2 regions of the Luteimonas notoginsengisoli genome follow, and region 1 is predicted to be linked to the other one. Evidence: predicted binding sites of a transcription regulator. Region 1 holds the regulator's gene; the other holds the start of a gene.
The links. The regulator FliA, encoded in region 1, starts transcription of late flagellar genes. The targets are predictions, from matches to a motif close to TAAAGTTTNNCNNNCNNNGGCCGATAA.
Positions count from the first base shown of each region.

Region 2: the regulator FliA is predicted to act here: its motif matches at 11,340-11,366, upstream of ACFOM9_RS04225 (GGDEF domain-containing protein).

Region 1 is NZ_JBHRYF010000001.1:13,851-29,798, forward strand. It holds gene ACFOM9_RS00050 (chemotaxis protein CheW) at 1-104, opposite strand, end outside; gene ACFOM9_RS00055 (methyl-accepting chemotaxis protein) at 185-2,428, opposite strand; gene ACFOM9_RS00060 (chemotaxis protein CheW) at 2,895-4,907, opposite strand; gene ACFOM9_RS00065 (response regulator) at 4,923-5,294, opposite strand; gene ACFOM9_RS00070 (STAS domain-containing protein) at 5,377-5,661, opposite strand; gene ACFOM9_RS00075 (chemotaxis protein CheW) at 5,839-6,675, opposite strand; gene ACFOM9_RS00080 (ParA family protein) at 6,672-7,445, opposite strand; gene motD (flagellar motor protein MotD) at 7,447-8,523, opposite strand; gene ACFOM9_RS00090 (flagellar motor protein) at 8,534-9,274, opposite strand; gene ACFOM9_RS00095 (chemotaxis protein CheA) at 9,282-11,144, opposite strand; gene ACFOM9_RS00100 (protein phosphatase CheZ) at 11,154-11,789, opposite strand; gene cheY (chemotaxis response regulator CheY) at 11,786-12,178, opposite strand; gene ACFOM9_RS00110 (RNA polymerase sigma factor FliA) at 12,529-13,275, opposite strand; gene ACFOM9_RS00115 (MinD/ParA family protein) at 13,272-14,189, opposite strand; gene ACFOM9_RS00120 (flagellar biosynthesis protein FlhF) at 14,176-15,948, opposite strand, start outside.
Region 2 is NZ_JBHRYF010000001.1:902,632-918,579, forward strand. It holds gene ACFOM9_RS04160 (PAS domain-containing protein) at 1-640, shown strand, start outside; gene ACFOM9_RS04165 (hypothetical protein) at 667-852, shown strand; gene ACFOM9_RS04170 (hypothetical protein) at 1,082-1,351, shown strand; gene ACFOM9_RS04175 (hypothetical protein) at 1,493-2,122, shown strand; gene ACFOM9_RS04180 (serine hydrolase domain-containing protein) at 2,471-4,462, shown strand; gene ACFOM9_RS04185 (DUF3817 domain-containing protein) at 4,530-4,838, shown strand; gene ACFOM9_RS04190 (hypothetical protein) at 4,952-5,314, opposite strand; gene ACFOM9_RS04195 (hypothetical protein) at 5,544-6,074, shown strand; gene ACFOM9_RS04200 (M20/M25/M40 family metallo-hydrolase) at 6,382-7,800, shown strand; gene ACFOM9_RS04205 (class I SAM-dependent methyltransferase) at 7,906-8,523, shown strand; gene ACFOM9_RS04210 (VOC family protein) at 8,656-9,054, opposite strand; gene ACFOM9_RS04215 (VOC family protein) at 9,360-9,779, shown strand; gene ACFOM9_RS04220 (hypothetical protein) at 9,776-10,099, shown strand; gene ACFOM9_RS04225 (GGDEF domain-containing protein) at 10,167-11,201, opposite strand; gene ACFOM9_RS04230 (M20/M25/M40 family metallo-hydrolase) at 11,661-13,169, shown strand; gene ACFOM9_RS04235 (N-acyl-D-amino-acid deacylase family protein) at 13,605-15,179, shown strand; gene ACFOM9_RS04240 (restriction endonuclease) at 15,541-15,744, shown strand; gene ACFOM9_RS04245 (hypothetical protein) at 15,919-15,948, shown strand, end outside.

The DNA of each region.
Region 1 (15,948 bases):
TGCACCTTGAGGATGTCGACGCCGTACTCCTCCTTGCCCAGGGCGAAGGTGAGGAACTCGTCGGCTTCCTGCAGGGCGGCGGCATTGGCGCTGGACTGGGACATGGTGGTCTCGGTGCTCGGGTGCATGGCGATTGAATCGGCTGATGGGAGGATTTCTTTAGCGGGAAGGCATCACGAAGCGGTCAGAATTCCTGCCAGTTCGCATCGCCGTTGGCGGCCATGCGGAAACCGGCCGATTCACGGACCGGCGGCGGAGCCGCGCGCTTCACGGGCTTGGCGACTGCCTTGGCGGCGGGCCGGGCGCTCGGCGCGGCTGCGGCTTTCGACCGGTTCGCCTCGAGCTGGAACACCGCCACGGTCTGCACCAGCTGCCCGGCCTGCTCTTCCAGGCTGCGGGCGGCGGCGGTGGCTTCTTCCACCAGCGCCGCGTTCTGCTGCGTGCCTTCGTCCATCTGGGTGATGGCCTGGTTGACCTGCTCGATGCCCGTGCTCTGTTCCTGCGAGGCGGCCGAGATGTCGGCGATGATGTCGGTGACCCTTTTGACGCTGGTCACGATCTCGCCCATCGTCTTGCCCGCCTCTTCGACCAGCGCGTTGCCGTGCTCGACCTTGTCGACCGACTCGGTGATCAGCTGCTTGATTTCCTTGGCTGCGTTGGCCGAGCGCTGCGCGAGCGAACGCACTTCGGTGGCCACCACCGCGAAGCCGCGGCCCTGCTCGCCGGCGCGCGCGGCTTCCACCGCGGCGTTGAGCGCCAGGATGTTGGTCTGGAAGGCGATGCCGTCGATCACGCCGATGATGTCGCTGATGCGGCGCGAGGACTCGTTGATCGCGCTCATGGTGTTGACGACCTGGCCGACCACGGCGCCGCCCTGCTCGGCGACTTGGGCCGCGCCGATGGCGAGCTGGTTGGCCTGGCGGGCGTTGTCGGCGGTCTGGCGCACGGTGGAGGTGAGCTCTTCCATCGAGGAGGCGGTTTCCTCGAGGGATGCGGCCTGCTGCTCGGTGCGCTGCGACAGGTCCTGGTTGCCGGCGGCGATTTCGCCGGAGGCGACGTTGATCGCGTCGCTGCCGCCGCGGATCTGGCCGACGATGTCGGTCAGGTGCTCGACGGTGCGGTTGCAGTCGGTAGCCAGCTGGCCGAAGCGGCCGGGCAGCTGGTCATCGACGCGACGGGTGAGGTCACCCTCGGCCACGGCCGTGAGCACGACACCCACTTCGCCAATGCCGCGGTCTGCGCTGGCCATCAGTGCGTTGAGTGACTCCAGCATCTCGCGATACGCGAACTCGAAGCGCTGCGCGTCGCCGCGCTGGCTGAAGTCGCCGGCCACGGCGGCGTCGACCAGGCGCCGGATCTCGCCGGTGACCGACACCATGCTCGCCTTCACCGCGTCCATCGCCTCGGTGATGCGCGCTTTCTTGCCCGGCAGGCGGACGAAGTCGCGCGAGAGGTCGCCGCGGGCGTACTCGTCGATCAGGTCGTTGATGTCGACTGCTGTCTGGATGTGCGAGCCGGCCAGGGAGTTGATCGCCTCGGCCATGAGGCCGTAGGCGCCCGGGAACTCCGCAGCCGGGATGCGGTGGTCGATCTCGCCGGCCGCGTGCTGACGCTCGATTTCGGACTGCGCCGCCGCAAAGCGCTGCAGGCTGTGCTGCATCGTGCGCATCGAACCAAGGAGTTGGGCGACTTCGTCGCGGCCGTGCGCTGGCACGTCGCCATCCAGGTCGCCATGCGCGATCGCATCGGCCACGCGGGTGGCCTGCGACAGCGGGCCTGTGAGGCTGCGGGTGATCAGCCAGGACAGCAGCGCGCCGATCGCGAGGGCGAAGACCGAGACCCCGGCGACCATCGCGCGGGCGTTGTGGTAGCTCGCCAGCGCTGCCTGGTAGTCCTCTTCGTTGGCCTTGACCTGCAGCATCAGGTTGGCGCGCAGCGGCTCCTGCCAGGCGTCCAGGGCTGGAACGCCCTCTTCCAGCAGCAGCGACACCGCTTCGGCGGACTGGCCGTCGGACATGAGCTTGAAGATTCGCTCGTTGACGGCGATGCCTGCGGTGCGCGCCTTCGTGGTGCGCTCGCGCAACTGCATTGATTCGGGGCTCGCCGGCAGTTTCGTCAGCGCGGCGTAGCCCTCATCGAACTTCTTGCGCTGCGCGAGCAGCGCCCTGTGCTCGGCCTGGACGTAGGCGGCGTCGTCTCGCAGCACGACGCCGCGGACGATCGTGGTGACCGTCTGGGTGGCGTCCAGCATGATCTGCAGCTGGGTGGTCTTGTAGTTGTTCTGCAAGACGATCTCGTCCAGCCGCTGCTGGATCGAGGACATGCTGGAGATCGAGACGATGCTGATCGCCGCCATGACCAGCAGCACCAGGCCGAAGGCAGCCGCCAGGCGGGTGCCGATGCGATAGTTGTGGAGCAGGTTGTTCATCGGTGTTCCGGTTCAACGTGGGGTGCTTCGATATCGGCCGGAAAGCACGAGGTTGAACTGCCGGATGCGGATTGTTTGACGTGGGTCAAGTGCGCTGCGTATTGCCGTTTCGGGGGCAGCGGCGCGCCGTGCGGTACCGAGTCGGGTGGCTTTTGACAGGCATGCGAAGCGAGGCGCTTCCGGAACGCACGCTGATCCCCCCGGTTGACAGGCAGGAGGGCCGGCTCACTATCGTCGGATCGGCGCTCGGTCTTTGAGCCCGCGGCGGGTTTGTTCTCGCTGGCAGCTGCGAGCTGCCACGCCAGAGCCACAGCGACCGCCAAACCACCGCCGTGATTCGCGCGCCGTCCGCTTGTTCAAAATGACTATGCATGGGCGCTTCCACGCCGCGTCACCTTGCCGCTCGCGACGGCCCGAAGCAGGCCCCGCAAGGCGACAGGCGCGAATGTCGCCGTGTCGCGTGCCCTCAGGCCGCGTTCGGCAATGCCACGTTCTGGCCGATCGCGACCGGGTCGACGATCAGCGCAACGCGGCCATCGCCCAGGATCGTGGCGCCGGAGACGCCCGGCACGCGGCGATAGTTGGCCTCGAGGTTCTTGACCACCACCTGCTGCTGGCCGAGCAGTTCGTCGACCTCCAGGGCCAGGCGGCGGCCGTCGCTTTCCACGACCACGGCGATCTTGGCCTGCGCCGGTGCGCCATCGGCACGGGCGGAGGGCGGCAGTCGGTACTGCTCGGCGAGGTCGAGCAGCGGCAGGTAGTCGCCGCGCACGCGCAGCACGCGGGTGTCGCCGGCGATCGTGCGCACGTCGCCGTCGCCCGGCTGCAGCGATTCGACCACCAGCCCCAGCGGCACGATGAAGACTTCGTCGCCGACCGCGACCGACATGCCGTCGACGATGGCCAGGGTCAGCGGCAGGCGGATCGTGACCGTGGTGCCCTGGCCGGCCTGGCTGCGGATCTCGACCTGGCCGCCGAGCGCGGCGATGTTCTTCTTGACCACGTCCATGCCGACGCCGCGGCCGGAAAGCTCGCTGACCGCGTCGGCGGTCGAGAAGCCCGGCGCGAACACCAGGTCCCAGACCTGGGCATCGGTGGGTTCGTCGGGCATCGCGATGCCGCGTTCGATCGCCTTGCGCAGGATCCGCTCGCGATCCAGGCCGCGGCCGTCGTCGCTGATCTCGATGACGATGTTCGCGCCCTGGTGGGCCGCGCTGAGGCTGATCGTGCCGGCTTCGTGCTTGCCCGCGGCGCGGCGGTCGTCCGGCATTTCCAGGCCGTGGTCGATCGCGTTGCGCACCAGGTGCACCAGCGGGTCGACGATCTTCTCGATCACGCCCTTGTCCAGTTCGGTGGCCTCACCGGTGGTGCGCAGATGCACCTGCTTGCCCAGGCGCCCGGCCAGGTCGCGGACCATGCGCGGGAAGCGGCTGAAAGCGAAGTCGACCGGCAGCATGCGCACGCCCATGACCGATTCCTGCAGGTCGCGGGTGTTGCGTTCGAGCTGCACCAGGCCGGTGAGCAGCGATTCGTTGGCGACCGGGTCCAGCGCCTCGGAGCGCTGGCGCAGCATGGCCTGGGTGATGACCAGCTCGCCGACCAGGTTGATCAGCGCGTCGACCTTGGCGATCGCCACGCGGATGCTGCCTTCGCTGCCGTCGCCATGGCGCTGCGCGGCCGCTTCGGCGGCGCGCGGCGCGGAAACGCCTGCGGCTGCCTGGAGCGCGGCGGGCAGCGGCGCCAGGGCGAGCGCTGCCTCGGCGGCGGCGTCGACCTGGTCGCGGCGGATGTCGAGCGTGCATTCGTCCTCGACCCAGGCGAACGCCTCGTCGATGACCGAGCGCGGCACGCTGCCGGGCAGGCTGAGGTCCCAGGCGAGGTAAGCCTCGAACGGATCGATCTGGGCGAACGGTGGCAGCTGCTCGTCGATGCACGACACGCCCAGTTCGCCGTGGCTGGCAAGCTCGCGCAGGATGCGCAGCGGATCGTTGCCGCCCATGAACATCGACGGCGCCGGGGCGAAGCCGATCCGCCAGTCGGCGGCGGTCGCGGCCGCCGTCGTATCGGCAACCGGCGTGGGTGCGGCCGCGGTCGTTTCGCCGGCGAGCAGCTGTTCGAGCAGGGCGCGCACGCGGGCGAGCGCATCGGCGTCGATCGCGGTGCCGTGTTCGCAGGCCGCGAGCAGCCCGCGCAGCGTGTCCACCGAAGCGAGCAGGGCGCCGGTGGCGGCCTGGTCGAGCACGCGCTTGCCGGCGCGCGCTTCATCGAGCAGGGTTTCCAGCAGGTGGGTCAGTTCGCTGACTGCGGTGAAGCCGAACGTGGCCGCGCCGCCCTTGATCGAGTGCGCGGCGCGGAACACGACGTTGATGGTTTCGCCATCGCTCTCGCCCGATTCGAGCGCGAGCAGGCCGCGCTCCATGGCGTCGAGGCCGTCGCGGCTCTCCTCGAAGAACGCGGCGTGGAAGCGGCTGATGTCCATGGTTGCGCGGGTTCCCTACGCCAAGACTTTGCGGACGGTGGCGACCAGCTGTTCGGGATCGAACGGCTTGACCAGCCAGCCGGTGGCGCCGGCGGCCTTGCCTTCCATCTTCTTGTCGCCACCGGATTCGGTGGTGAGCATCAGCAGCGGCGTGAACTTGTACGCCGGCAGCTGGCGCAGCTCGCGGATCAGCGAGATGCCGTCCATGCGCGGCATGTTGACGTCGGTGACCACGGCGTCGAAGCGCTGGCCGCGGGCGATGTCGAGCGCCGCCTGGCCGTCTTCGGCCTCGCGCACGTCGAAGCCGCCGGAGGTGAGCGCGAACGCAACCATCTGCCGCATGGAAGTGGAATCGTCGACGATGAGCAGTTGCTTTTGCGCGCTCATGCAGGGTCTCCGGGGAATGCGTGGCGCTCGCGCGAGGCGATGGCCGCGGGGATGGGAAGGAAGAAGCGGTAAGTGGTACGCATCAGGCCTGCGCGGCCGCGTCGACGCCGAGGCTGGCGGCGAGCGCGAGCTGGCGCGCGGCGTCGGCCAGGGTCGGCGACGCCTCGGTCACGGTGGTGCTGTGGCCGCGCGCGGCGCGATCGCGGACGAAGGCGTGCAGCAGCTGCAGGCCCGCGGCGTGGACGCGCTCGACGCGGTCGCCGGCCAGCGCCAGCGGCGCTTCGTCGTCCAGGTGCGGCTGCAGCGCAGCCTGCAGTTCGGCGACCGATTCGATGCCTAGGTCGGATTGCAGCGTGATCTGGTTCATGGCGTTCGCGGGCGGGGTGCTGTCCGGGTTAACGGCGCGCAGGGGTGCGACTTGAGGGGCGTTGCGAGAGCGGCGTCACGGTGAGTCAGTGGCGTGGCCGCGATGCCCTGCGTCCGTCGGCGTCGCGGCCATTGGCCGCCGCCACGGCAGGATGGCCGCGCGACAGCGGCTTCTTCGTCAGTGGTACAGCGCGCCGGCGTCGAGCAGAACCGTCGGCGAGGGCCCGACGCGGGCGACACCGAGGGTCGGGCCGGGGTCGGCGCCGGGCACCGGCGGCTCGATGCGGTCGCGCGAGAGCGTGACCACGTCTTCCACCGCGCTCACCAGCACGCCGATCAACTCGTCCTCGCGCTCGACCACGACGATGCGGCTGTGCTCGTCGGGCGCCACCTGGCCAACGCCCAGCCACAGGCCGAGGTCGAAGACCGGCACGATGCGGCCGCGCAGGTTCATCACCCCGAGCACCGCCGCGGCGGCGCCGCGCATGGCGACGATCGGCGCCAGGCGCACGACTTCCTGCACGCACAGCAGTTCCAGCGCGTAGCTGTCGGCATCGACGGCCACGCGCACCCAGCGTTGCGGCTGCGGCGCGGACAGTTCGCGGGGCGGCGGGGACGCGCGCGCGCTGTCCTCGCGCGCCGCCGCTGCGTCCGGGCGAAGCGGAGCGGCCGAGGCGGATTGCGGGGCCGGGATGGAGGCGATGGCGTGCATGGGCGGAGGTGGCGGGGTGGGCGGCGTGGGCGCGGGTTGCGCTGCCACGGCGGCAGCAGGGAGGACGGCAACGGCGGGAGCGGAGATGGTTTCGGGCGTAAGCGCCGCGGGCGATGGGTCGTTCGGTGGCATCGAGGCGGGCGTGGCACGCGCGTCGGCGTCATCCGGAATCGGACTGTCCACCGGCCCGATCGCCGTGTCGCCCGGCACCAGCACGTCCAGCGGCGTGGGCCCGGCGTCGAGCAGCGCGTCGACGTAGGCATCGACCTCGTCGAGCACGGCATGGGCGGCGTGGGTCGTCATGCTGCCTTCCTCTGCGCCGGTTCGACCTGCTTGAGCAGCCAGCGCAGCGCGCGGGCGTAGGCATCCGCGCCGCGGCCGCCGGGCGACGCGACCGCGGTCAGCGCGCACGCGTCCCGCAGGCGCGTGTCCATCGGCACCGCTTCGGGCCAGACGCGGCCTTCGTACTGTGCGTGCAGCTGCTCCAGGCTGTGCACGCCGGACTTGGTGCGGCGGTCGTACAGGGTCGGCAGCACGTGTTGCGGCAACGGCCGCCGGCGCGAACGCTCGACCATGGCCGCGGTGCGCAGCATGTCGGCCAGGCCGTGCAGTGCCAGCGGGTCGGTCTGGGTCGGCACCACCAGGCGGTCGGCCGCGGCCAGCGCGTTGACCATCAGCAGACCGAGCGTGGGCGGACAGTCGAGCAGCACGTGGTCGTACAGCGACTGGACCGCGTGCAGGGCGCGGCCGAGCGCGAGCCCGAGGCCCGGCTGGGTGGCGCCGCGGCGTTCCAGCGTCGCCAGTGCGGGCTGCGCGGCGATCAGGTCCAGGCCCTTGATGTCGGTGCCGCGCGCCAGCGAAGCCAGCGACGCGCCGCCGCCGGTGAACAGGTCATGGCTGCCCGCCGGTGGCGGGGTGGACGGCACCGCGAACGCGCGCGTCAGCGACGCGTGCGGGTCGAGGTCGACCAGCAGCAAGCGCTGGCCCGACTGCGCCAGCCCGCGCGCCAGGCACAGGCTGGTCGTGGTCTTGCCGACCCCGCCCTTCTGGTTGGCGATGGCCCAGATCTGCATGTCAGCCGGCTCCCGGTGGTGGCGCGGATTGGGTCGCGGACAGCGCCATCGGTTCGCTTTCCTTGCCGGCATCGGCCGGCGCGGTTGTCACGGCGCGCGTGCGCGCGGGTGGGTTCGGATGGGTGGCGGCGGCGGAAGTGTCGCCGCCCGCGGCGTCCGCGGCGGGCTCGAGCGCGATGGTGGGGCCACGGTCGGGCACCGCATCGGGTCCCTGTGGCGCGGCCAGGATCACCAGCAGCACGCGCCGGTTGGCGTTGCGGCCGACGACGGTGGCGTTGTCGGCGACCGGCTGGTGCTCGCCGTAGCCGACCACGGCCACGCGCCCGGGTGCCACGCCCTCGTTGATCAGCACGTGCACGACGCTCGCCGCGCGCGCCGAGGACAGCTCCCAGTTCGACGGGAACTGCGCGGTGCGGATCGGCTGGTCGTCCGTATAGCCTTCCACGCGCAGGGCGTTGGGCTCGGCGCGCAGCACGCCGGCGAGCTTGCGCACCGTCGCCGTGGCCACGGGGCTGGGCGCGGCCACGCCGCTGGCGAACAGGATGTCGCTCTGGATCTCGACTTCGAGGTACGTGCGGCCGCGCCGCACGGTCACCAGTTTCTGCTGCACCAGTTCGGCCAGCGCGTGCTGGATGCGCTGGCCGAGCGAATTGAGCTGGCGCTCGCCGCGCGAGCGCGCGGCGGCGATCGATTCGCCTTCCGCCGCCGCTTCCCGGACCTGGGCCTGGGCCTTGCGTCCGAACGTGGGCATGTCGAGGACCTGGTGCACCTGCAGCTTCGGGCTGACCGGCGCGGCCGCGCTCGGCCCGGCCTTCGCTCCGGGCGTCGCGATCGACGGCCGGTCGAACGCGGAGCCGCGCAGCTGGGTCTGGCCGAGCTGGATCGGGCTGATGGTGCGCGGCGCGCCGCCGAACGCCGACGACAGCGCGTCGGCCAGCACCCGGTACTTGCCCTCGTTGAGCGAGGAGATCGCGTACATCACCACGAAGAAGGCAAGCAGCAGCGTCACCAGGTCGCCATAGGGGATCGCCCAGGCTTCGTGGTTGACGTGCTCTTCGTGGCGATGCTTGCGCGACATCCGGGCGTTCCTAGCCCAGGTAGCCGCTGAGGCGCGACTCGATGTTGCGCGGGTTGTCGCCCTGGGCGATGCCGATCAGGCCCTCGATGATCATTTCGCGCTCCTCGGTCTGCGCGTTGACCAGCGTCTTGAGCTTGTTGCCGATCGGCAGCAGCATCAGGTTGGCCGCGCCGATGCCGTAGATGGTCGCGGTGAACGCCGCGGCGATGCCGTGGCCGAGCTTGCTCGGGTCGGCGAGGTTCTTCATCACCGCCATCAGGCCGAGCACCGCGCCGATGATGCCCAGGGTCGGTGCGTAGATGCCCATGCCCTCGAACACCTTGGCCGCGGCCAGGTCGCGCGCGCTGTTGCCTTCGAGCTCGATCTCCAGCATCTGCCGGATCGATTCGGGCTCGACGCCGTCGACCACCATCTGCAGGCCCTTGCGCAGGAACGGATCGGTTTGCGCTTCCACCTGCGCTTCCAGGCCGAGCAGGCCCTGCTTGCGCGCGGTGCCGGACCATTCGACGATCTGCGCCACCACCGCGGGGCGGTCGTGCGCCGGCGGCTGGAACACCCAGCGCGCCATCTTCAGCGCGCGGCTGAACGTGGGCATCGAGGTCTGCAGCAGGATCGCCGCCACCGTGCCCAGGATCACGATCACGAACGCGGCCGGCGACCACAACCCCGAGATGCCGGCGCCCTTGAGTACGCTGCCGCCGAGCAGGGCGGAGATGGCGAGCACCGCGCCGATGACGCTGAGTCTGTCCATGGGATCGTTATCGGTTGATGGAAGGGGGACTTGAACGCTGCGCCATGCCGCCGCGCAGTCCGGTGCGCAGCAGCGCATCGACGTCGAGGATCAGCGCCATGCGGCCGTCGCCGACCAGGCTGGCGCCGGCGTAGCCGGGCAGGCCGCGCAGCGTCGGCGGCAGCGCCTTGATCACCACTTCCTCGCGGCCGCGCACGCGGTCGACCACCAGGCAGAAGCGCTGTTCGCCCGCCTGCAGCACCACCACGCAGGTCGCATCGCCCGCCGTCGGCCGTGCGGGCCCAAGGCCCAGCCACTCGCGCAGGCCGAGCAGCGCCAGCGGCTCCTGGCGCAGGTCGATGACCTGCTGGCCGTCGATCCACAGCGCGTCGCCGGTCTGGTACGGCAGCACCTCGACCACGCGCACCAGTGGCAGCGCGTAGACGTCGTCTTCGATTTCCACCAGCAGCGTCGGCAGGATCGCCAGGGTCAGCGGCACGCGGATCGCGAAGCGCGAGCCGGCACCGATCTCGGAATGGATCTGCACCGCGCCCGACAGCTCGCGGATGCGCGACTGCACCACGTCCATGCCGACGCCGCGGCCGGAGAGGTCGCTGACTTCGTCGCGGGTGGAGAAGCCGGGCAGGAACAGCAGCTGCAGGCACTCTTCGGGGGACAGTCGCGCCGCGGCCTCGGTTTCGACCAGGCCCTTCTCGATTGCCTTGCGGCGGATCTTGTCCGGGTCGATGCCGGCGCCGTCGTCGCGCACCTCGATGGCGACGTGGTCGCCTTCCTGCTGCGCGCTCAGGCGGACGTGGCCCTGTTCGGGCTTGCCGGCGCGGCGTCGCACCTCGGGCATCTCGATGCCGTGGTCGATCGCGTTGCGGACCAGGTGCACCAGCGGGTCGGCGAGCGCTTCGACCAGGTTGCGGTCGAGTTCGGTATCGGCGCCGAGCACTTCGAGCTCGACGCTTTTCTTCAGCTGCCGCGCGACGTCGCGGGCGAGTTTGGGGAAGCGCGCGAACACGCGTCCGACCGGCTGCATGCGCGCGGTCATCACCGCCGACTGCAGGCGCGAGGTGGCGACGTCGAGCGAGGCCACGGCGCGGTCGAGGTCATCGTCGCGCAGGCGCGGACGCAGGGTCTTGAGCCGGTTGCGCGCCAGGACCAGCTCGCCCACCAGGTTGACCATCGCGTCCAGGCGCCGCACGTCGACGCGCACGGTGGCGTCGGCCGGCTCGGCCGCGGCGGAGGCGCGCGACGGCGCGGGGGGCGGGGCAGGAATCGGGGCGGACGGCGTCGGGGCCGATGGCGTCGGGGCTGCGGGTTCCGCGGCGACCGGTGGCGCGGCAGGCGCGGCTGCTTCTCCCGGGACGCCGCCGGCGCCGTGCAGGCTGTCGAGCAGCGCTTCGAAGTCGAAATCGTCGTCCAGTTCGTCGCTGCCGGCGGCGGCAGGCGCCGGCACCGCGGGGGCGGCGGCCGCCGCGACCGGCGCGCCCGGGGCAGCGCCGCGCGCGCCTTCGCGCAGCGCGACCAGCAGTTCGGGCGGCGCGGGCACGGGAACGCCGCCCGCCGAAATGGCGTGCAGCATGTCGACCAGCAGGTCGACGCCCTGCTGGGCGCCGTCGAAGGCGGCCGCGTCCAGCGGCGCGATGCCGCTGCGCGCGGCGTTGAGGCGATCCTCGACCGCGTGGCAGATCGCCACCATGGTCGGGAAATCGAGGAAGCCGGCGCCGCCCTTGATGGTGTGGAAGCCGCGGAACACCGCGTTGAGGCACTCGCGGTCGCCGGGCGCGCTTTCCAGCGCGACCATCTGCTCACCGAGCTGGTCGAGGATCTCGCCCGCTTCCACCAGGAAGTCGGCGCAGATGTCGGAGGCTTGCGCGGACATCGATCGTCCCTACAGGCCGAGCGACGACAGTAGCGAGTTGGCGTCTTCCTGGGTCGCGGGCGCGGCGTCGACGCCGGCGACCGCGGGGCCATGGCCGTGGCCGGAGAACTGCAGCGGACGCGCGCCGGCTTCGGCAACGCAGCTGCCCAGGCCGACGTGCACCGCGCGGACCAGTTCCACCACGCGGCGGATGATCTGGCCGGTGAGGTCCTGGTAGCCCTGCGCGGCGGTCATCTCGGACAGCCGGCTGCGGATCGCGGCGATGGTGGCCGCCTGCTCGCTGGTGTTGGCGTCGGGCAGGGTACCCAGCAGCGTGCCGCAGTCCTGGATCAGGTCCAGGGTCTGGTGGCTGGCGTCCTCGCTCACGCGCACGACGTGTTCCAGCCGCAGGCAGGCTTCGGGCAGCGAAGCGCCGCTGCCGGGGCCGGCGCCGAGCGCCTGCTCCAGTTCGCGGGCCAGCTTCACCACGCCCTGCACCAGCGGCTGGGTGCGCCACTGGATCAGTTCGTCCACGTTGCTGCGCCAGCCGGCATCGTCGCCGGCTTCCAGCGCGGTGAGCGCGGCATGCAGCGAATCCACGAGCCCGGCGCGCTCCTCGGCGTGGTTCCCGGCCGCGGCGTCGGCGACGGCAGCCAGCGCAGTCACGCAGCCGCCCCGAGGCGCTCGAAGATCTTGCCCAGCTTGTCGCTCAGCGTGGCCGCGGTGAAGGGCTTGATGACGTAGCCGTTCACCCCGGCCTGCGCGGCTTCGATGATCTGCTCGCGCTTGGATTCGGCGGTGACCATCAGCACTGGGATCTTGGACAGCGCAGCGTCGGCGCGGATCGCCTTGAGCAGGTCGATGCCGGGCACGCCGGGCATGTTCCAGTCGGTGACCACCAGGTCGAACGGGCCCTTGCGCAGTTCCACCAGCGCGGTGGAACCGTCGTCGGCCTCGGTGGTGTTGAAGAAGCCCAGGTCGTTGAGCAGGTTCTTGACGATGCGGCGCATGGTCGAGAAGTCGTCGACGATGAGGATGCGGATGTTCTTGTCCATGGGGACCTCGTGGTTCTCTACGCAGTGCTATCGGCGCCGGGGCGGGATTCTTGACGCGCGGGAGGGTGGCGGCGATCACGGAACGCGGAATGCGTGCACCGGAAGCGCCTGGGATGGGTCCCTTTCAGAAGGGGGCGGTCCGGCGACGCCGGGTGGAACTGGCCTTCGGCCTGCGCTTGCCTCGCGGGGGACGGCAACGGCCGCAGCAGGGCGCGGAGGTGGAAGTCGGAAGCGGAAAACGAGAAACAGGAATCGAAGGCAGTCCACCGCGGCGCTTCGCTTCGTCACCTCTCTCGATGAGGTCAATGCGTCGTGCCCGGGCATCCGCCGGCTTCATCGGGCCGGCGGGATCATTCGTCGTCCTGGGAACCGCCCCACTCGCCGAGCCGCGCGCGCAGGCGCACGGTGGCCTGGCCGTGGATCTGGCACACGCGCGATTCGCTGACGCCCAGCACCGCGCCGATCTCGCGCAGGTTCAGCTCCTGCTCGTAGTACAGCGACAGCACCAGCTGCTCGCGCTCGGGCAGGTCGCCGATCGCGTCGCCGAGCGCCTCGCGGAACGCGGCGTTCTCGAATTCGCGCGCCGGCGTGTTGCCGCCGGTGGATGCCAGGCGCGGCTCGCCGTCGTGTTCGTCCATGTGCGCGTCGAGGCTGACCAGCTGCCCGCGCGCGGCGTTCTCGACCATGCCGTGGTATTCGTCCAGGCTGACGCCGAGCGCCTCGGCGATCTGCTGCGGGGTGGCGGCGCGACCGGTGCGCTGCTCGATCTCGCGCGTCGCCGCGACCATGTCGCGATAGCGCCGATGCACCGAGCGCGGCACCCAGTCGCCGCGGCGGATCTCGTCGATCATCGCGCCGCGGATGCGGATCGAGGCGTAGGTCTCGAACGCCGCGCCTTGATCCGCCTGGAAATTGCGCGCCGCGTCGATCAGGCCGAGCATGCCGGCCTGGATCAGGTCGTCGATCTCGACGCTGGCCGGCAGGCGCGCGGCCAGGTGGTGGGCGATGCGCCGCACCAGTTCGCCGTGGCGCTCGACGATCTCGTTGGTCGAACCGTGCTGGTTGGCGCGGTAGTGGGCAGTGGCTGAGGCGTTCATGCGGTGGCCCCCCGGGTCGTGTCGCTGGGCTGCGGCTGCGCGATCAGCCGTTCGAGGAAGAACTCGACGTGGCCGCGCGGCCCGGGCGGCGACTGCCACTGCCGCGAGCGCCGTGCGATGTCGCGGAACGCGACCGCCGAGGGCGAAGACGGATACGCATCGACGACGGCTTCCTGGCGCTGGATCGCGCGGCGCAGCCATTCGTCGCGCGGGATCGCGCCGAGGTAGTTGAGGGTGACGTCGAGGAAGCGCGCGCTGACGCGTTCGAGCTTGTCGAACAGCTGGCGGCCCTCGCGGACGTGCTGCACCTGGTTGGCCAGCACCTGCACGCGGGTGACGCCGCGCTCGCGGCTGAGCACCTTGATCAGCGCGTAGGCGTCGGTGACCGATGCCGGTTCGTCGCAGACCACGACCACCACGTCCTGCGCTGCCTGGCAGAAGGTCAGCACGCCATCGGCGATGCCGGCGGCGGTGTCGACCACCATGGTGTCGACCGGCAGGTCGAGCTCGCTGAAGGCGTGCACCAGGCCGACGTGCTGCTGCGCGGTGAGTTCGGTCATGTGGCGCTTGCCGGACGCGGCCGGCACCACCATCAGGCCGTTGGGACCTTCGAGCAGGGTGTCGCGCAGTTCGCAGCGGCCGGCGAACACGTCGGCCAGGGTGAAGCGCGGCGACAGGCCGAGCATCACGTCGACGTTGGCCAGGCCCAGGTCGGTGTCCAGCAGCAGCGTGCGCTGGCCGGCGTTGACCAGGGCGGTGGCGAGGTTGACCGAGACCGACGTCTTGCCGACGCCGCCCTTGCCGCTGGCGACCGCGATGACCCGCGGCGCGGTCGCCGGGGCGCTGTCGGTCGCGTTCGGCGGCACCTCGACGCCGGTGCGCCGATCGTGGGGATGGAACTCAGACGGCTGCATGGCGATCCTCGGTGGCGTAGGGGTGGTCGGCGGCACGAGGCGGGTTCTCCAGGGTTTGGACCAGGCGCTCGGCGCTGGCGCTGTCGAGGTCCGACGGCACCTGCTGGCCCTGCGTGGTGTATGCAATGTTCAGGCCGTGGCGGACCGCGACCGAAAGCGCGGAACCCAGGCGGCCGGTTTCGTCGAGCTTGGTGAGCACCACCGCTTCCGGGGCGGCCGGGCGATAGCGGCGGACCACTTCGCCCAGGTCGTGCGGATGGGCGTTGGCCGGCAGCACCAGCAGGCTGCGTACCTTGTGCGACGCGCGCAGCCACAGGATCTGGCTGAACAGCGCGCGGTCGCGCGGCGCATGGCCGGTGGTATCGACCAGCACCAGCGGATAGTCGGTGAGCTGCGCCAGCGCGTCCTTCAGGCCTTCGGGGCCGGCGGCCTCGCAGACGGTGATGCCGAGGCGACGGCCGTGCGCGTGCAGCTGCTCGCGGGCGCCGGCGCGCTGGGTGTCGGTGGTGACCAGGGCGACGTCGCGGGCGCGGTGGCGCGCGGCGAAGCGCGCGGCGAGCTTGGCCGCCGTGGTGGTCTTGCCGGCGCCGGTCGGGCCGACCAGGGCGATCACGCCGCCGTCGTCGAGCGGTTCGCTGCGGGCGATGGTCAGCATGCGCGCCAGTTCGGCGAACATCGGTTCGCGGATGTCGGCCACCGGCAGGCGCGGATCGATCCGCGCCGAGACCGCCTGTGCCAGCGTGTCTTCGCAGCCGTAGCCGCGCAGCGCGTCGAAGACCGCGGCGCGTGCCGGCGACCCGCGCAGGCGTTCCAGCGACAGCTGTTCCATCTGCGATTCCATCATCTGGCGCATGCGGGCCAGTTCCTCGCGCATCGCGGCGATGGTGGGATCGGACTGGGCCGGCTCGCTGGGCACGGCGTGCAGGCGGGGGGGGGTGTCGGAAGTCGTGGCCTTCGAAGTCGACGCGTCGATGCCGGCCTCGATGGTGGAAAGGTCCATGCCCGGTGCCTGGCTTTCCATGCCCGTCGCGGCCGCGGCTGAAGCGGTGGCGAAGGCGGAGGCGGCGATCGGCTCCGACGAATCGCTCGATGCCGGCGCAGCCGGCTGCCCCGCCGCGTTGGGCATCACAAGCCCGGAACGGGACGACTCTTGATCGTGGGACGCGGTGGCCGCCTGCGGCGGAACCAGCGCGGCCATCATCGCTTCGAAGCGGGTCTGCGCCGGCGTGGCGTCGGCATTCGACGTGGTGTTGGCCGCGGGGACCGGCGATGGGGCAGGCGCAGGCGTGCTTGCCGCGGCCGCGTTGCCCGGCTGCGCACTGCCAGCCGACGCCGCGGACAGTTCCGCGAGGGTCGGGCCGTCGCCGATCTTGAACACGGCGCGGGCACGCGACATCAGCGATTCGCGTGCGGGCGGGGTTTCGCCGGCAGGCTGTGTTTGCGTTGCGGCGGCCTCGCGCGCCGCCTGCGCCGTGGCGGCAGGCGCCAGCAGGCTGGCGAGCGCGGGCACCGCTGCGCTCGCGGCGGGCGCTTCATGCAGCGCGGCGCGCGATGCGGCCGGCGCGCTCATGGCCGTCACCGACGCGGGCGCGGCGTCGAGCGCCGGCGCCGCGGCGCGCAGCGCCTGCGCCACCAGGGCTTCGTCGTAATCGGTGGCCGCGACGACCTCGATGCCGCCGGCGCAGACCCGGTTGGACAGGATCACCGCATCGGGGCCCTGCTCGTCGCGGATCATGCGCAGCGCGGTGCGCATGTCGGG
Region 2 (15,948 bases), 890 kb from region 1:
GGACATCCGCGTGACGGACAACGGCATCGGCATGGACGCGGGCCTGATACCGCATGTCTTCGACCTGTTCACCCAGGGCGAGCGCACGCCGGATCGCGCGCAAGGCGGCCTCGGCATCGGTCTGGCGCTGGTGCGCAGCATCGTGCAACTCCATGGCGGGCGGGTTTCTGCCAGCAGTGGCGGCAGCGGGCAGGGGAGCACCTTCGTGGCGACCCTGCCGCGGGTGTGCGCTCCGGCGGCGCCCGCGCAACCGACGCTCCCGGCCGGAGGCGAAGCGCGCCGCAGGAACGTGCTGGTGGTCGACGACAATGTCGACGCGGCCACCATGCTGGCCGCGGTGCTGCGGCTACTCGGCCACCACGTCACCATCGCCACCGACGGTTACGAGGCCCTTGCCAGGGCGGCCGAGCGCACGGACTGGCACGCCTTCATCCTCGACATCGGCATGCCCGACATGACCGGGCATGAGCTAGCCCAGCGCCTGCGCGAGGCCATCGGCCCGCATCCGGCACGCTTCATCGCGCTGAGCGGCTACGGGCGGGCCAGCGACGAGGCGACGTCCAGGCAGGCAGGGTTCGACCATCACCTGGTGAAGCCCGCCGATGTCGCCGAGTTGCACGCGATCCTGGCCAACGCCTGAAGTGCATGGCCCCCGCGTCGAATGCCATGGTCAGGACACTCGCTGAAGCGTCGATGCCTGCGGTAGCTCGGCTGCTGGCCAACAACCCGCGGCACCAGGAAATGTTTGGCGAAGGCTTGCTGCTCGAGCCGTTGCCGGAACCGGCATTCACTGGCCTGCTGCGGCGGCAGATGCGCATCGGCACCGTGCCGGGTGCGTACGACAACGGATGAGCCTGATCGGCGTGGGCGTTGGCGTCGCGCCGATAAGGATTGACGAGGGGAAATTCGCCTCGCCCCGTTGGCTCCGGCGCCGTAGTTCTATGGCGATGAGCAGGATGTGGAGAGGGCGGCCCATGGGATCACCGGCCGTCCACGTACTCCAACCTCAGCTGAACGCGCACCGCGGGCTCAGGCCAGAACGCCGCTATATTCCGAACTCCCCCGAAAAAGGAGAGCTGGCATGTCCCTGTCCAAACAGCACGTGGCGACTGCGCGCACACTCGGCCTGGCGCTCGTCGTCGGTCTCGGCCTCGGCGCCTGCGCCACTTACGATGACGATTTCGCGCGGGTCAACTCGCGCCTCGACCAGCTCGACACGCGAGTGCAGGGCGCGGCCCAGAGCGCCGAATCGGCCAACCAGTCGGCGCAGCAGGCCAACCAGCGGCTCGACCAGCTGGAAGGCCGCGTCCAGCAGCTCGAAACGGCGCCGGGCCGCAAGCCGCGCGGATAGCGGCTCTTCCCCTCGGCGACGAACGCCCTCAAGCGGGACCGGTGACCCATGCTGTCACCGGTCCCGGTTTCACCGGATTTGACTGAGGAACCAACCATCCGTACCTGCACGCATCCCACGATCCGGGCGGTTTCCCTCTCGCTGGCGCTGGCGTTCTCGAGCATCGGCGTGGCCAGCCCCAAGGATGCCGCCGCGCCGCCGGTCTCCGCCGTCGACCAGCTTCCGCCTGGCCAGGAGGTCTCGGACACGGTGATCGAACTCGCAGGCTGGGTGGTCGCCGCCAAGGACAGCCACGGTTATCCATTCGCGGTCATGGACAAGGCCGCCGCGCAGATCCTGGTGTTCGGGGGCGACGGCCGGCTTCGCGGCGCGGCGCCCGGGTTGTTTGGTTCGGCGGTCGGCGATCATTCCGCGCCCGGGGTTGCAGGACTCGCGCTTCGCGAGATCCCGGGCCGGGATCGCACGACGCCGGCCGGACGCTTCGTGGGCGGTTTCGGCCCGTCGATCGACGCCGGACGCGTGCTGTGGGTGGATTACGATTCCGCTGTCTCCATCCACCCGACCGCGACCGGCGTCCCCGCCGAGCGGCGCGTCGAGCGCCTGGCCTCGCCTTCGCCCGACGACAACCGCATCACCCACGGTTGCATCAACGTCTCGCCCGAGTTCTACGAACAGGTCGTCCGTCCGACCTTCGAGCGGGGCGGCGTGTTCTACATCCTGCCGGACAAGGCGTCGATCGCGGAGACGTTCCCGGAGTTCTCGCGAAAGTAGGGAACGCAGGGATCAGACCCGGCTTTCTCGGTCGAATCAAAGGGTGGAAGCGACCCACCTCAGTCCTCTATCGCGGGATATCGCAACGCGACCGTGTGCGCGAACCGCATTCTGGTCGAATCGTGGTGGACTTCCCGGCCGGCAGGAAGTCCGCACATTTGCCAATGGTGTGAAAACGCGAACGTCAAAGCGCCTGGACTCGTCCGTTCCGTCCATCCACCAGCCGGGCAGGGCGATCGCGGGGATGACGGGGATTTCGCAGCCAGGGGACCCGTCCCCAACGGGACTTGCGTACCTCGCCGGGACTGTGCGCATCTTGCGCCACCCTTCCGGCCCGGGATTTTTCCGATGCGTCCTCGCCTCCACCCGCTGGTTCTGGCTCTCCTTCTGGCGTCGCCATTCGCCGCATCCCTTGCCCACGCCGCCGACGGGCAGGCGGCAGCGACTGCCGAAACGGTGGCGGACACGCCGTCCGGGACGCCACGCGGCACCACCTTCATCCTGCCCGGCGGCTGGACCCAGCGCGTGCAGGACAATGGCGTGCTGCTGATGCCGCCTGAAGGCGACGGCTCGCGGCTGATCATCCTGGACGCGAAGGCGGCCACGGCTGACGAGGCGGTGGCCGAAGCCTGGGCCGTCCTCGGCATGACCCCGAAACTGATGGTGGCCACCGACGCCGCCGCCAGGGATGGCTGGGAAGCCCGGCGCTTCTACGATTACGACGTGGCCGCGAATGCAAAGCGCGCCGTGGGCGCCAGCGCCTACCGCAAGGGCAAGGCCTGGACTGTCGTGGCGGTCGACGTGGACCAGGCGATCGCCGAGAAGCGCGGCTCGCAATTCGGAAAGATCTCCCAGCGCCTGCAGCCGGCGGGCTATCAGCGCGAGAGCTTCGCCGGGCGCAGCGCGCACAAGCTGGACGACGCGCGCCTGCAGCAGGTCGCGTCCTTCGTCGAGGCGATGCGCCAGGACTACGACGTGCCCGGCGTGGCCATCGGTATCGTCCAGGACGGCAAGGTGGTGATGTCGCGCGGCTTCGGCGTGCGCCAGCTGGGCAAGCCCGACAAGGTCGACGGCGACACCCGCTTCATGATCGCCTCCAACACCAAGGCGCTGACCACGCTGATGCTGGCCAAGCTGGTGGATGCCGGCAAGCTGGACTGGAACGCGCGCGCCGAGGACGTGTACCCGGGCTTCAAACTGGGCGATGCGGCGACCACCGACCAGGTGCTGGTCAAGCACCTGATCTGCGCCTGTACCGGCGTTCCGCGCCAGGATTTCGAGTGGCTGTTCGAAGGTGAGAAGCAGACGCCCGGAACGGTCATGGCCACGCTGGGCACCATGCAGCCAACGAGCGGCTTCGGCGAGCTGTTCCAATACTCCAACCCGATGGCCGCCGCGGCCGGTTACATCGGCGGCCAGGTCGCCTATCCCGGCACCGAACTCGGCGCCGGTTACGACAAGGCGATGCAGTCGCTGGTGTTCGATCCGCTGGGCATGCAGGACACCACCTTCGACTACGCCAAGGCGCAGACCGGCGACTATGCCGCGCCGCATGGCTACGACATCGGCCACGAAGTGGAAGTGATGGGCATGGACCTGAACAACACCATCGTCGCCTCGCGCCCGGCCGGCGCCGCATGGAGCACGGTCGACGACCTGCTCAAGTACGTGCAGATGGAAATCGACGGCGGTGTCCTGCCGGACGGCAAGCGTTACATCGGCGAGGCCGCGTTGATGCAGCGGCGCGAGCCGCAGATCGCGCTGGGCGTGGAGCGCAACTACGCGATGGCGCTGATGGTGGACAAGAGCGACGGCGTCACCGTGATCGACCACGGCGGCGACATGGGGGGCTTCCACTCCAACATGATGTGGTGGCCGGACCAGAAGGTCGGCGCGGTGATCCTGACCAATGCCGATGAAGGCGTGAACCTGCGTGGCCCGTTCAAGCGCCGGCTGATGGAGCTGATGTTCGATGGCGAACCGCAGGCCGAGGCCGCGGCCAAGGCCGGGGCCAAGGCCAACCGCGAGGGCTTCGACGCCTTCGTCAAGCTGCTGCAGCATCCGGCGGACGCCAAGGGCCTGGAGAGCCTGGCGCCGCGCTACCACAACGATGCCCTGGGCGAGCTTGCGGTCACCCGCAAGGACGGCAGGGCCTGGTTCGATGTCGGCGCCTTCAGTTCGGAAGTGGCGACGATGCCGCAGCCCGACGGCAGCCTGGCTTTCGTGACCATCGACCCGGTCGCGCTCGGCTTCCTGTTCGTGCGTGCGGAAAAGGACGGCGTGCGCAGGCTGGTCGTGCGCGATGGCCAGCATGAGTATGTGTTCGATGAGGTGAAGTAAGGCGGGCGCAGGCCGCTATCCTCTGCGTTTGGGTCTGGACTTCACCATGCACGCATCACAACAGCCGATGTCACCCATCGGCAAGCTCTTCGCAGTCACGGCATTGATCGAAGCTTTCACCTGGGCGGGGCTGCTGGTCGGGATGTACCTCAAGTACGGCAGCGGCACGACCGACTTGGGCGTGTGGCTGTTCGGCCGCCTGCATGGGGCCGCGTTCCTGCTGTACATCTTGGTTGCCTTCGTTGCGGGTGCCCGGTTGCGATGGCCGATGTGGGCGCTGCTGCTGGCGGTGCTGGCCGCGATCCCGCCGCTGGTGACGTTGCCGCTCGAACTCTGGTTTCGCCGCCGCGGGCTGTTGTCGGCAACAGGGGTCTGATAGAACGGCTCGCAGAGCGGAACCCGCGAGGCGGATTCCGCTCGATGCCGGTTGCTGAGAACATCGCTCGACCCTGCGTGCGTGCGCCTTCGGTGGTTCCGCTCCGCGCCTGCTCAGCCGAAAGCTACCGCCAGCAGGGCCACGAAGCCAAGCACCGCCAGCACAGCGTGGCCAGCAAGCAGGCCGGCCGGCAGCAGGCGCCGGGGCCAGGCGTAGCCCAGGTTGAGCACCGTGCCGCCGGCGGCGGCCAGCACCAGCAGGCCCAGCGCCACCCACGCCAACGTGGGCACCGGCGCGCTGAGCGATGCATAGGCCAGCAGCGTCAGCCCGGCCGCGGCCAGCAGGCCGTGCGCCATCGCCAGCCAGTTGGGCGGATTGCGCTTGCCGAACAGCCGCACCGCGGCCATCACCAGCCCGCCCAGGGCGGCCACCACGAACAGCCACGCGGACGTCTGCAACATGACGATCGGTTCCATTTCCATCTCCCTCGGCGGCGGGTGCCGCCCGGCGATCGTGGGCGCGCGCGCGTGAGTCGGGCGTATGCGTCTTCCGACCGGTCCGCGCGGAACCGGGCGCACACGCAGGGGGCGCCGGCGTTGCACGCGCAACATTCTCGACGCACGGTACGGCGAGTAAACCGATGGCACCCTTCTTTCGAATCGCGCGGTGATAGCGTGCGACACCTTCCTTGTTGTCGGATCTTGCATGTCCAGCGCTGCGCCTCACCGCCTGATCCGTCACGGCCTTGCGATCGGGCTGCTCGCGAGCGCACTCCACCTGGGGTGGGAGTACACGCACGGCGGCGTCGCCAGCCACCATCTGCTGGCGCGCGCCGACATGCCCGCGGTGTCGAACTGGTGGGGGCTGATCGTCTTGCCCTTGCTGGGATGGGCGGCATCGCGCAGCGCGCTTGGCCGCGCAGCTCGCCATGACGCCGCGCGCCGCTCGACTGCCGCCTTCTTCGGCGCCTTGATCGTAGGGCTTGCGCTGTCGCTGTCGTTCGCCGCCGGCCTGGAATCCGCGGCGTCCGCGATCTTCCTGGCGGCGCTGGGGATCGGCGTGTTCCTGCCGACCTATCGCGCCGAGTACCTGTTCGGCTTCGTGCTCGGCATGACGTTCGTGCTCGGTTCGGTGCTGCCCATGATGTTCGCGCTGGTGGGCGCAGCCATTTCGGCGGCGGCGCATTTCATGGTGCAGCCGGTGATCGCGCGATTGTGGAAAGTTGTGCGCGCCTGACGCGCGCATCGCGCTCCCCTAGCGCTGCGCGCGTTGCGGCGCCGACGGGCTGCCACGCGATGGGGCCACGATGCAGGAGAGGTGCAGGGCCGTTGATTGGACCGCCCGCCGCACCATCCCCGATCCCGTGCCCTCCAGCCTATGCGCAGCGCAGTCGCTGGCGGGACCCGGAATCCGTCTACGGCTCCGGGGCGAGTGACGACCTCCAGCCCGATCGGGTGGTCGATCCGCGCTGGCGGTAGTATCGGCACGCCGCACCAGCGGGCCTGGTCGCCCGCATTCCCGCCGCCTACCGAAGGAAACATCGATGAAGCGATTGATTGCGCTGGCTGCCGCCGTCCTCGTGGCCTGCCCGGTGGCGGCGCAGGTGCCCACCGGGAAGATGGGCGAGCTGCGTCCGGACCAGCAGCAGTTCTTCGAGCTGTACAAGGAGCTGGTGGAAACCGACACCACGGTCAGCCATGGCAACTGCACCCAGGCCGCCGGGCAGATCGCGACGCGGCTCAAGGCCGCGGGCTTCCCCGATAACCAGCTCACCCTGTTCTCGGTCCCCGAGCATCCGAAGGAGGGCGGGATCGTCGCGGTGTATCCCGGCACTTCGACCACGCTCGAGCCGATGCTGCTGCTGGCGCACATCGACGTGGTGGAAGCCAAGCGCGACGACTGGGAGCGCGACCCGTTCAAGCTGGTCGAAGAGAACGGCTACTACTACGCCCGCGGCATCGCCGACGACAAGATGATGGCGGCGACCTGGGCCGACGCGCTGATCCGCTTCCAGCAGGCAGGCTACAAGCCGGCGCGCACCATCAAGATGGCGCTGACCTGCGGCGAGGAGACCGACACGGCGTTCAACGGCGCCCAGTACCTCGCCAACAACAGGCGCGAACTGATCGATGCGGCGTTCGCGCTCAACGAAGGCGGCGGCGGCGACACCGATGGCAAAGGCCACCTCACCGCGCAGTCGATCCAGGTCGGCGAGAAGATCTACCAGGATTACAAGCTGGTCGCCACCAACCCGGGCGGGCACAGCTCGCAGCCGGTGCGCGACAACGCGATCTATGGGATGTCCGAGGCGCTGCTGAAGATCCGCGAGCACGAGTTTCCCGCCGAGTTCAACGACACGACCCGGGTTTACTTCGAGCGCGCGGGCGCCGCGCGCAGCGACGCCATGGGCGCGGCGATGGTGGCGTTGGCGAAGGATCCGGGCGATGCCGAAGCCGCCGCGGTCGTCAACACCGACAAGGGGCTGCATTCGATGCTGCGCACGACCTGCGTGGCGACCATGATCGACGGCGGCCATGCGGTGAACGCGCTGCCGCAGCGGGTGGAGGCCAACGTCAACTGCCGTCTCTTCCCCGGCCACACGCCGGCGGAGATCCAGGACCAGCTGGCCGGCGTCATCGGCGACCCGGGCATCTCGATTGAACAAGCGCGCAAGGACAAGCCGCTTGCAGAGACCCCGCCACTCGATCCGGCGATCATCGGCCCGATGGAAACGCGCAGTGCGAAATACTTCCCCGGCGTGCCCGTGATCCCCTCGATGTCGACGGGCGCAACCGACGGGCTCTACCTGTCCGCGGTGGGCATCCCGACCTACGGCGTACCGGGCATGTGGGGCGATCCCGACGGCAACGGCGCCCACGGCCTCAACGAACGCCTCGAGGTCCGCGCGGTGTACGTGGGCCGCGATTACCTGTTCGACCTGGTCAAGGCGCTGGCGAAGTAAGGCAGCGTTCGCAGACGAATGCCGGTGACAGGCCCGGATGGGCCAGATGCCGGTGCCCATTCCCGGGCAACCTGTAGTGGCCGGGGTTTCCCAGAAGATGCGCGGATGCCGGTTGACGCTCGCGGGAACAATCGCCGCACGGTCGTGGAGTACGAACGCTCCGCGCGCGAATACTTCGCCACGGTGGCAGGCAGGCCGTCGGCCAGTGCCGAAGCGCTTCGGCGTCTGGCCGCGGAGGTGGTGCCCGGCACGCGCGTGCTGGAGATCGGTTCGGGGCCCGGCTGGGATGCCGATGCCCTCGAAGCCCTGGGCATCGACGTGCACCGCACGGACGTGACCGCTGCCTTCTGCGCGCTCCAGGCCGAACGTGGCAAGCGCTGCGATTGCCTCGACCTGCTGTCGGACCCGATCGACGGGCGCTATGGCGGCGCGATGATGCTGTGCGTGCTGCAGCATTTCGAACGCGACCAGCTCTGCGGGGCGCTGCGGAAGCTGGCGACGGCGCTCGACGCGGGCGGCCCGCTGCTGCTGATGTATCCCGAAGGCGATGGCGACGTCTGGGAGCAGGGCGCCGATGGCGACTACCGGGTGATGCAATGGGCACCGGCTGCATTCGACGCGGAGCTCGCGCGGGCCGCGTTCACGCTGGGCTGGGAGCACGCCGCCGAAGGGCGGGGTGGATCATGGCGCACCGTGCTGGCGCGAAAACAGTCGGATGGGTAGGACGGAGCCCCGAAGCGAATTCCGCCAGGTATGTGGAAATCTTCATGGCAGCCCGGTCGCATGCGCTTCGGAATCGCCGTCGACGGTCTGTCCGGCCGGTGTGATCGCAGTCGCCAGGGACGCGTGCGCAGTCTAAGTGGAAATCGGACCGCGCTGTCCGCTGTGCACGTGCAGGATGTTCCCGTCGGGGTCCTTGAACCAGATCGCCGCGAAGCCGCCGCGCCTGTGTATGCCATGCTCGATGTCCATGCCCGGTTCGGGGTACTCCTCCAGCGCCACGCCGCGGCTGCGCAGCGTCGCGGCGATGGCCTCCACGTCGTCGCCGCCTGCCCAGGCCACGGCGTTGCCCGTGCTCGGTCGCAGACCCTCGGATCGATAGACCACCAGCGCGGTGTCGCCGGTCCTGTACTCGAGCACCCCATCCATGCCCTCGCCGTTCGGCTCGAGCCCCAACGTGTGGCCATAGAAACGCCGTGCGCGCTCGAGGTCGCTGATCGCGACGATGGCGCTTGAGCTCTTGTCCTTCAGCATGGGCTTTCCGGGATGTCGTCGCACCGCGCGCGTGCGGCGCTGGCGGGCCTGCGACCCTGCGCCGGCCAGCGTTGGGACTGCGTCAAGCAGGCGTTAACGTCGCGGGCGAACGTCTCAATTGGCGATCACGTACGAGTCAACTCGCCGACAAGCCATCCGTGCAGCGGATCGCGCAGCATGCCGGCGCGCTGCTGACATCGCCGGCCCGGGTTCGCTTCCCGGCATGCCAAGCGAGCGGCTTGACGCGGCTTGAACGCGGGCGTGGCACCCTGCGCGCCACCGTCCGCATGCGAGGAAGCCGTGCCATGAAGATCGTGACCAGCCTGAGTTTCCGCGGACAGTGCCGCGAGGCGTTCGAGTTCTACGCGAAGGTGCTGGGCGGCGAGGTCACCGCGGCCCATCCCTATGGCGACGGTCCGCCCGGCATGCTGGTCGACCCGAAGTACAAGGACTGGCTGATGCATTGCTGGCTGCAGGTCGGCGACCAGGCGCTGATGGGCGCGGATATGGACGAGCAGTGGGCGCCCAACATCGCCAAGCCCAGGAACGGCTTCGACGTCACCCTGCATACCGAAGATCCTGCGCAGGCCCGACGCTGGTTCGATGCGCTGGCAGAGGGAGGCACCGTGGTCATGGCGTTCGGCGAAACGTTCTGGTCGCCGGGCTACGGCAGCGTCGTCGACCGGTTCGGGGTGCCGTGGATGGTGAACACGGCGGGCAAATGACGCCGCGCCCGATGCACCTGGTGCAGCTGTTCCTGCCGTTGCACGACAACGCGGGCGCCGCGTTTCCGCGGCAGATGTTCGGCGCGGTCCGCAAGGAGTTGACCGAAGCCTTCGGTGGCGTCACCGCGTACCAGCGTGCGCCCGCGACCGGGCTTTGGGAGGACGACGACGCCACGGTGCAACGCGACGAACTGGTGCTCTTCGAAGCCATGGTCGAGGCGCTGGACCGCGACTGGTGGCGGCGCTATGCCGGCGAACTCGCCGCGCGGTTCCGGCAGGAGGAAATCCTGGTGCGGGCCCTGCCGTGCGAACGGCTGTAGCGCTGGAAAGCCGGACCTGCGCTGGGCCCGGAGGCGACGTTGCGCCCAGCCCGTGGCAAGACCGGACTCAGGACTTCGCAGCGTCGCCGGGCGCCTTGGTTTCGCGCGCCGCTGCGTGCTTGCTGCCGGCGTCCACCACCACCCGGTTGCGGCCTTCGCGCTTGGCTTGGTACATCGCCAGGTCCGCGCGTCGCTGCCAGCTGCCCGCGGATTCGCCAGGGCAATAGCTCGCGAGGCCGACCGACATGGTCACGACGCGCTCGCCGCAGCGCACTTCGGACTCCACCCGACTACGCAGCGTCTCGGCGATGCGCCGCAGTACGGTCGTGTCGGCCCCGGGCACCAGCAGCCCGAACTCCTCGCCGCCGAGGCGGAAGAAGCGGTCCTGCTTGCGGGTGTGGCGACGCACCAGTTCGGCGACCTGCACCAGGACCCGGTCGCCGGCTTCATGGCCGAAGCTGTCGTTGATCGCCTTGAAGTGGTCCAGGTCGAAGACGAGCAGCCCCACGGGCGCCCGCTCGCGTTCGCTGTCGGCCATCGCGGCCTTGAGTTCGGCCGCCATGTTGCGGCGATTGCTGGCGCCGGTGAGCGGGTCGTGCGCCGCCACGGCCTCGAGCTGGGTGCGCTGGCTTTCGCTGCGCCAGGCGAAGACGTAGGCGAACAGGCTGACCTCCACCGTCGTCACGGAGAACATGGCCTTGTGCAGCAGCGTGGCGAGCACGGAGTCGAGCATGGCGACCGAACCGATCACCAATGCCGAGAGCACCGCGGCATGGAGGCGCGGCACGAGCAGGAAATTGGCCAGCAGTACCGGGTAGACCCACAGCACGCCCGCCAGTCCCCCCAGGTAGGCGACCAGTACGCAGCCGATCGAGCACATCGCCGCCATCAGCAGCGCGGTGCGCTCGGACCTGCCGGTGCGCCAGGCGCGCAGGACCCCGAAGCCGATCGTGGTGACGATCGCCAGATCCAGGATGCCGATCAGCCGCTGCCCCGCTGCGAAGCGATAGATCGCGAACGGCGTCACGCCGATCACCACGAAGGCGCCGAAGGCGACGATCAGCGCCATCTTGAAGTCGGCGTCTTTCAGATTGCCCCGCATTGGAATCCCGCCAGTTGTCCGTCCGGCTTCGGAATGGATCCGGAAGGCCCGGGGCCTCACGGAGTGGATGCGTCGCGCCAACATGAAAGCGACGAGCCGCAGAGTCGGGGGCGACTGCGAGGGTGGTTGCCGGAAGGGTTAACGGCGCCAGCGGAGATAGCTTTAGCCCGTTTGCCAAACGGTTCAGCCTGTCAGGTCAAGGGCGGTGCCCCGGCTGCGACGGCGGGCCAGACGCGGTGGGGTGCCGCCAGGCTTGTTGTGCTTCGCAATCGTGACCGCACAGGCCCGCGGGGCTCCGCAACGAGGCGTCGACGGGGGCAGGACGCGCGCGCCTGCATCGTATGGACCCGCCCACGGCAGGCAAGCGTTTCGAGCCGCCCCCCATGCCCGGGGGCCGCCGCCCACGGCCCGGCGCGCAAGCGGTTAGGATCGCGCCACACCCTTGCTGGAGCGCGCCGCATGCATCCGTCCGTCGATCGCCGTCGTTCCACGATTCCCGCCGCGCTGCTGTGCCTGCTGCTCGGCGTGCCGCTGCTGGCCTCCGCCGCAGACGCCGACATGGCCGCGATCGAGCGCGCCGTGGCCGCGCAGCACGACGCCTCGCTCAAGCGCCTGCAGGACTGGATCGCCCTGCCGTCGATTGCCGCCGAGGACCTCAACTCGCGCGAAGGCGCCGACTACATGGCCGCGCTCGCCAGGGACGCGGGATTCCAGCAGGTCGCGGTGCTCGATACCGACGGCAAGCCCGGCGTGTTCGCCACCCTCGATGCCGGCGCGGCCACGACCGTGGGCCTGTATTTCATGTACGACGTGAAGCAGTTCGACCCGGCCGAATGGAGCTCGCCGCCGCTCGAATCCAGGCTCGTCGACAAGCCGGGCCTAGGCAAGGTGCTGATGGGGCGCGGCGCGGTGAACCAGAAGGGCCCGCAGTCGGCCCTGCTCGCCGCGCTGCACGCGATCAAGGCCGCTGGCCAGCAGATGCCGGTGAACCTGGTGCTGGTGGCCGAAGGCGAGGAGGAAATCGGCTCGCCGCACATCGGCCAACTGGTGCACCGCCCGGAAGTCGAAGCCGCGCTGCGCGACACGGTCGGCGTGTTCATGCCGGCCGCCTCGCAGGACGCCGAAGGCAACGTCACCATCAGCCTCGGCGCCAAGGGTGTGATCGAGCTGGAGCTGGTCGCCAGCGGCGAGAAGTGGGGGCGCGGGCCAAAGAAGGACGTGCATTCCTCGCTCAAGGCCATGGTCGACAGCCCGGCGTGGCGGCTGGTCAAGGCCCTCGACACGCTGGTCTCCGACGACGGCAACACCATCACCATCGACGGCTACCCGAAGGCGCCGCCGATCAGCGCCGAACACAAGGCGATGATCGCCGCCGCCACCCGCGTGCGCAGCGAGGCCAAAAGCAAGCAGTTGCTGGGCGTGGAGCGCTGGATCGACGACCTCCCTTGGCAGCAGGCGAACGAGCGCCTCGTCTCACAGCCCACGGTCAACATCGAAGGCCTGGTGGCCGGCTACACCGGTCCGGGCGGCAAGACGGTGCTGCCCGGCCGCGCCGTGGCCAAGCTGGACCTGCGCCTCGTGCCGGGCATGAAGCGCGACGATGCGGTCGCCGCGCTCAAGGCACACCTGGCCAAGCGCGGCTACGGCGACATCGAGGTCAACGTCAGCGGCGGCTACGACGGCACACAGACCCCCGCCGATGCACCGTTGATCCACGCGCAGCGCGCGGTGCTCGAACGCCGTGGCATCAAGCCGCTGCTGTGGCCGCGCAACGCCGGCTCGTATCCGGGCTTCGTCTTCACCGATCCGCCGCTGGGCCTGGCCTCCGGACACTTCGGACTGGGCAACGGCGGCGGCGCGCACGCCCCCGACGAGTACTACCTGATCGAATCCAGCAACCCCGCGGTCGAAGGCTACGACGGCGCGGTGATGTCGTTCGTGGAATACCTGTACGAACTCGGCAAGTAGCACTTCGGTCGCCGTTCGTTCGCGGGACAGGAGAACGCACGCAAGGCGCTCACGGAATCAGGCTGGGTTCCGGGGCGCCACTTCCGTGCCCGGGGTTGTCGCTGCGGCCGGCGCGCGACGCGCTCACTCCATCTCCGGATTCCGCATCGGCCGAACCCTGGCCAGGTCGGTGCCCGATTCGATCGCCTGGTGCCGATTCTCCTGGCAGCAATGCGTCGGCGCGGGCCGGACGGCCATCTGTGCGGTACGCACGCGCGGACGCAGGGCTCATCGGAAGGCGAGCTTGGCGCCGCCGCGGCCGGGGCGACAACATCGTGGCCGGCCTCGCTGGCCATGCGACGCCTACAGGAGCCTTCGCAGCGCCGTCGACGTCCTGGTTGGGCCGGCCCGCCGCGTCGGTTAACGTGTCCGCCATCCCATGCGAGGAGCACCACGATGCGCGATGCCTGGTCCCGGCGCGATGTGCTGGCCGCGATGGCGGCAGGCACCGCCTGCACGCTGATGCCCACGAGGCTGCCCGCGCGCGCCGCGCCGGAGGCAACGGCAGGCGGCATGGCGCTGCGTGACGTGCTGCTGGTCGACGGCAGCGGCCAGTCCGGCCGACACACTGACGTGCTGGTGCGCGGCGACCGCATCGAGCGCATCGGCCGCGTTTCGGACGCGGACGCAAAGGGCCTGCGCATCGTCGACGGGGGCGGCCGCGTGCTGGCGCCGGGCTTCATCGACCTGCACACGCACGGCAACCCGCTCGAGGACGCGTACACACAATTCCTGGCGATGGGCGTGACCACCATCGTGCTGGGCCAGGACGGCGGCAGTGCGTCGCTGCCCGGCGCCGATCACGCCGCCGACAGCCTGCCGTCGTGGATGGATGCCGTCGCGCGTGCCACGCCGGACGTCAACGTCGCCACGCTGTCCGGCCACGGCACGCTGCGCCGCCGCGCCGGCATCGACGACGGCACGCGCCGGCCCAGCGCCGCCCAGCTGGCGCGGATGCAGGCGATCCTCGGGCACGACCTGCAGGCGGGCGCATTCGGCCTGTCCACCGGGCTGGAGTACGTGCCCGGCCGCTACGCGGACATGCGCGAACTCGCGGGCCTCGGCCCGGTGATCGCCCACTTCGACGCCGTGGCGATGAGCCACATGCGCTCCGAGGATGCCGACGACGTGCGCGATTCGATCCGCGAACTCGTCGCCGCCAGCGGCCCGGCGCGCGCGCACGTCTCGCACCTGAAGATGGTCTACGGCAAGGGCGCAGCCGCCGCCGAAGAACTGCTCGCCTTCCTGCAGTCGCTGCGCACGCCCACCCAGCCGCTCACCGCCGACGCCTATCCCTACGAGGCCAGCTACACGGGCGTGGCGATCGTGTTTCCGGAATGGGCGCTGCCGCCCACCGACTACCCCACCGTGCTGCAGACGCGCCGCGAGGAGCTGCGTGCCTACCTGCAGCAGCGCATGGAGAAGCGCAACGGCCCCGACGCGCTGCTGTTCGGCACCGGCCCGCACGCCGGCAAGACGCTGAAGCAGGTGGCGGCCGAGCAGGGCAAGCCGTTCGCCGACGCGCTGCTCGACATCGGCCCCGGCGGCGGCCAGGCCGCCCACTTCGTCATGGACCGCGCGCTGCAGGACCGCCTGCTGCTCGACCCGCACGTGGCCCTGTGCACGGACGGCTCGCCCGGCGGCAGCCACCCGCGCTCGGCCGGCACCTACGCCAAGTGGATCGAGGAGTTCGTGGTCAGCCAGCCACGCGTGAAGCTGGAGGAAGCCGTGCGCAAGGCGACCTCATATCCCGCCTCGATCCTGCGCCTGCCCGACCGCGGCACGATTCGCGAGGGCGCGAAGGCCGACCTGGTGCTGTTCGATCCGGCCAGGGTGCATGCGAAGGCGGACTATGTGCATCCGACCCTGCAGGCCGAAGGCTTCGACCTGGTGGTGGTGAATGGGCAGGCGGCGTTCGAGGGTGGCGAGGCTGTTCAGCGGGCAGGACGGCTTTTGCGACGAGGTGGTTGAAGCTCGCAGGGCGGAACCCGCGAAGCGGATTCTGCAAGATGTCCGGACGTTGCCGATATCGCTCGGTCCTGCACACGCGGCGAGCTCGGCGGTTACGCCCTATCGGCCTAATTCAGTCGTTGGCGTCACGGCCTGGGAGGCCCGGGCCGCCGACGATGCACGCAGAAGACCAAGAACTGGGTCAGGGTCACTTTTCGATCGCCAATGCAGCAACAAGGCTGGAATGGAGAGGTCGTAACCTGATGCGTCGCTGTCGAGAGCCAAGTTGCGCAAGGGTTTTTCCTCAGCTATGGCCAGAGAAGTGTCAGATCCGCTTTGGATCCCAATCAGGCAGGGCTGTCGTTTCGACCGTCTTTCCCTGATGCTGCGCCGTGGGGACGAATACGTCGTCGTGCAGTGTAAGCATTGGAATGCTTTCCAGGTCACGCATACCGACGTGCACCAGCTGCTCGGCATCATGGTCAACGAGAGCGCGACCGGCGCCATCCTGGTCAGCAGCGGCGAGTTCACGCGCTACGCGCGGGAGTCGGCTGCAAAGCTTGGGCATGTGTGGCTTATCGATTGAGATGAGTTGCGGCGCATGGTTGGTCCGATTGCGGAGTCAGAGGCGCCGCGTCGGGCTGTGGCGACATCCCGGCCAACGGGTGATTCGCTCGCGACAGTCGTTGGCGAACGCCTGCTTTCGGCGGCCGAAGACAGGATCCGAGGGCGCCGACGGGAAGGATCACCATATGAGCTGATGCTGCGCTTGTTCTTTGCCTTGATCGCC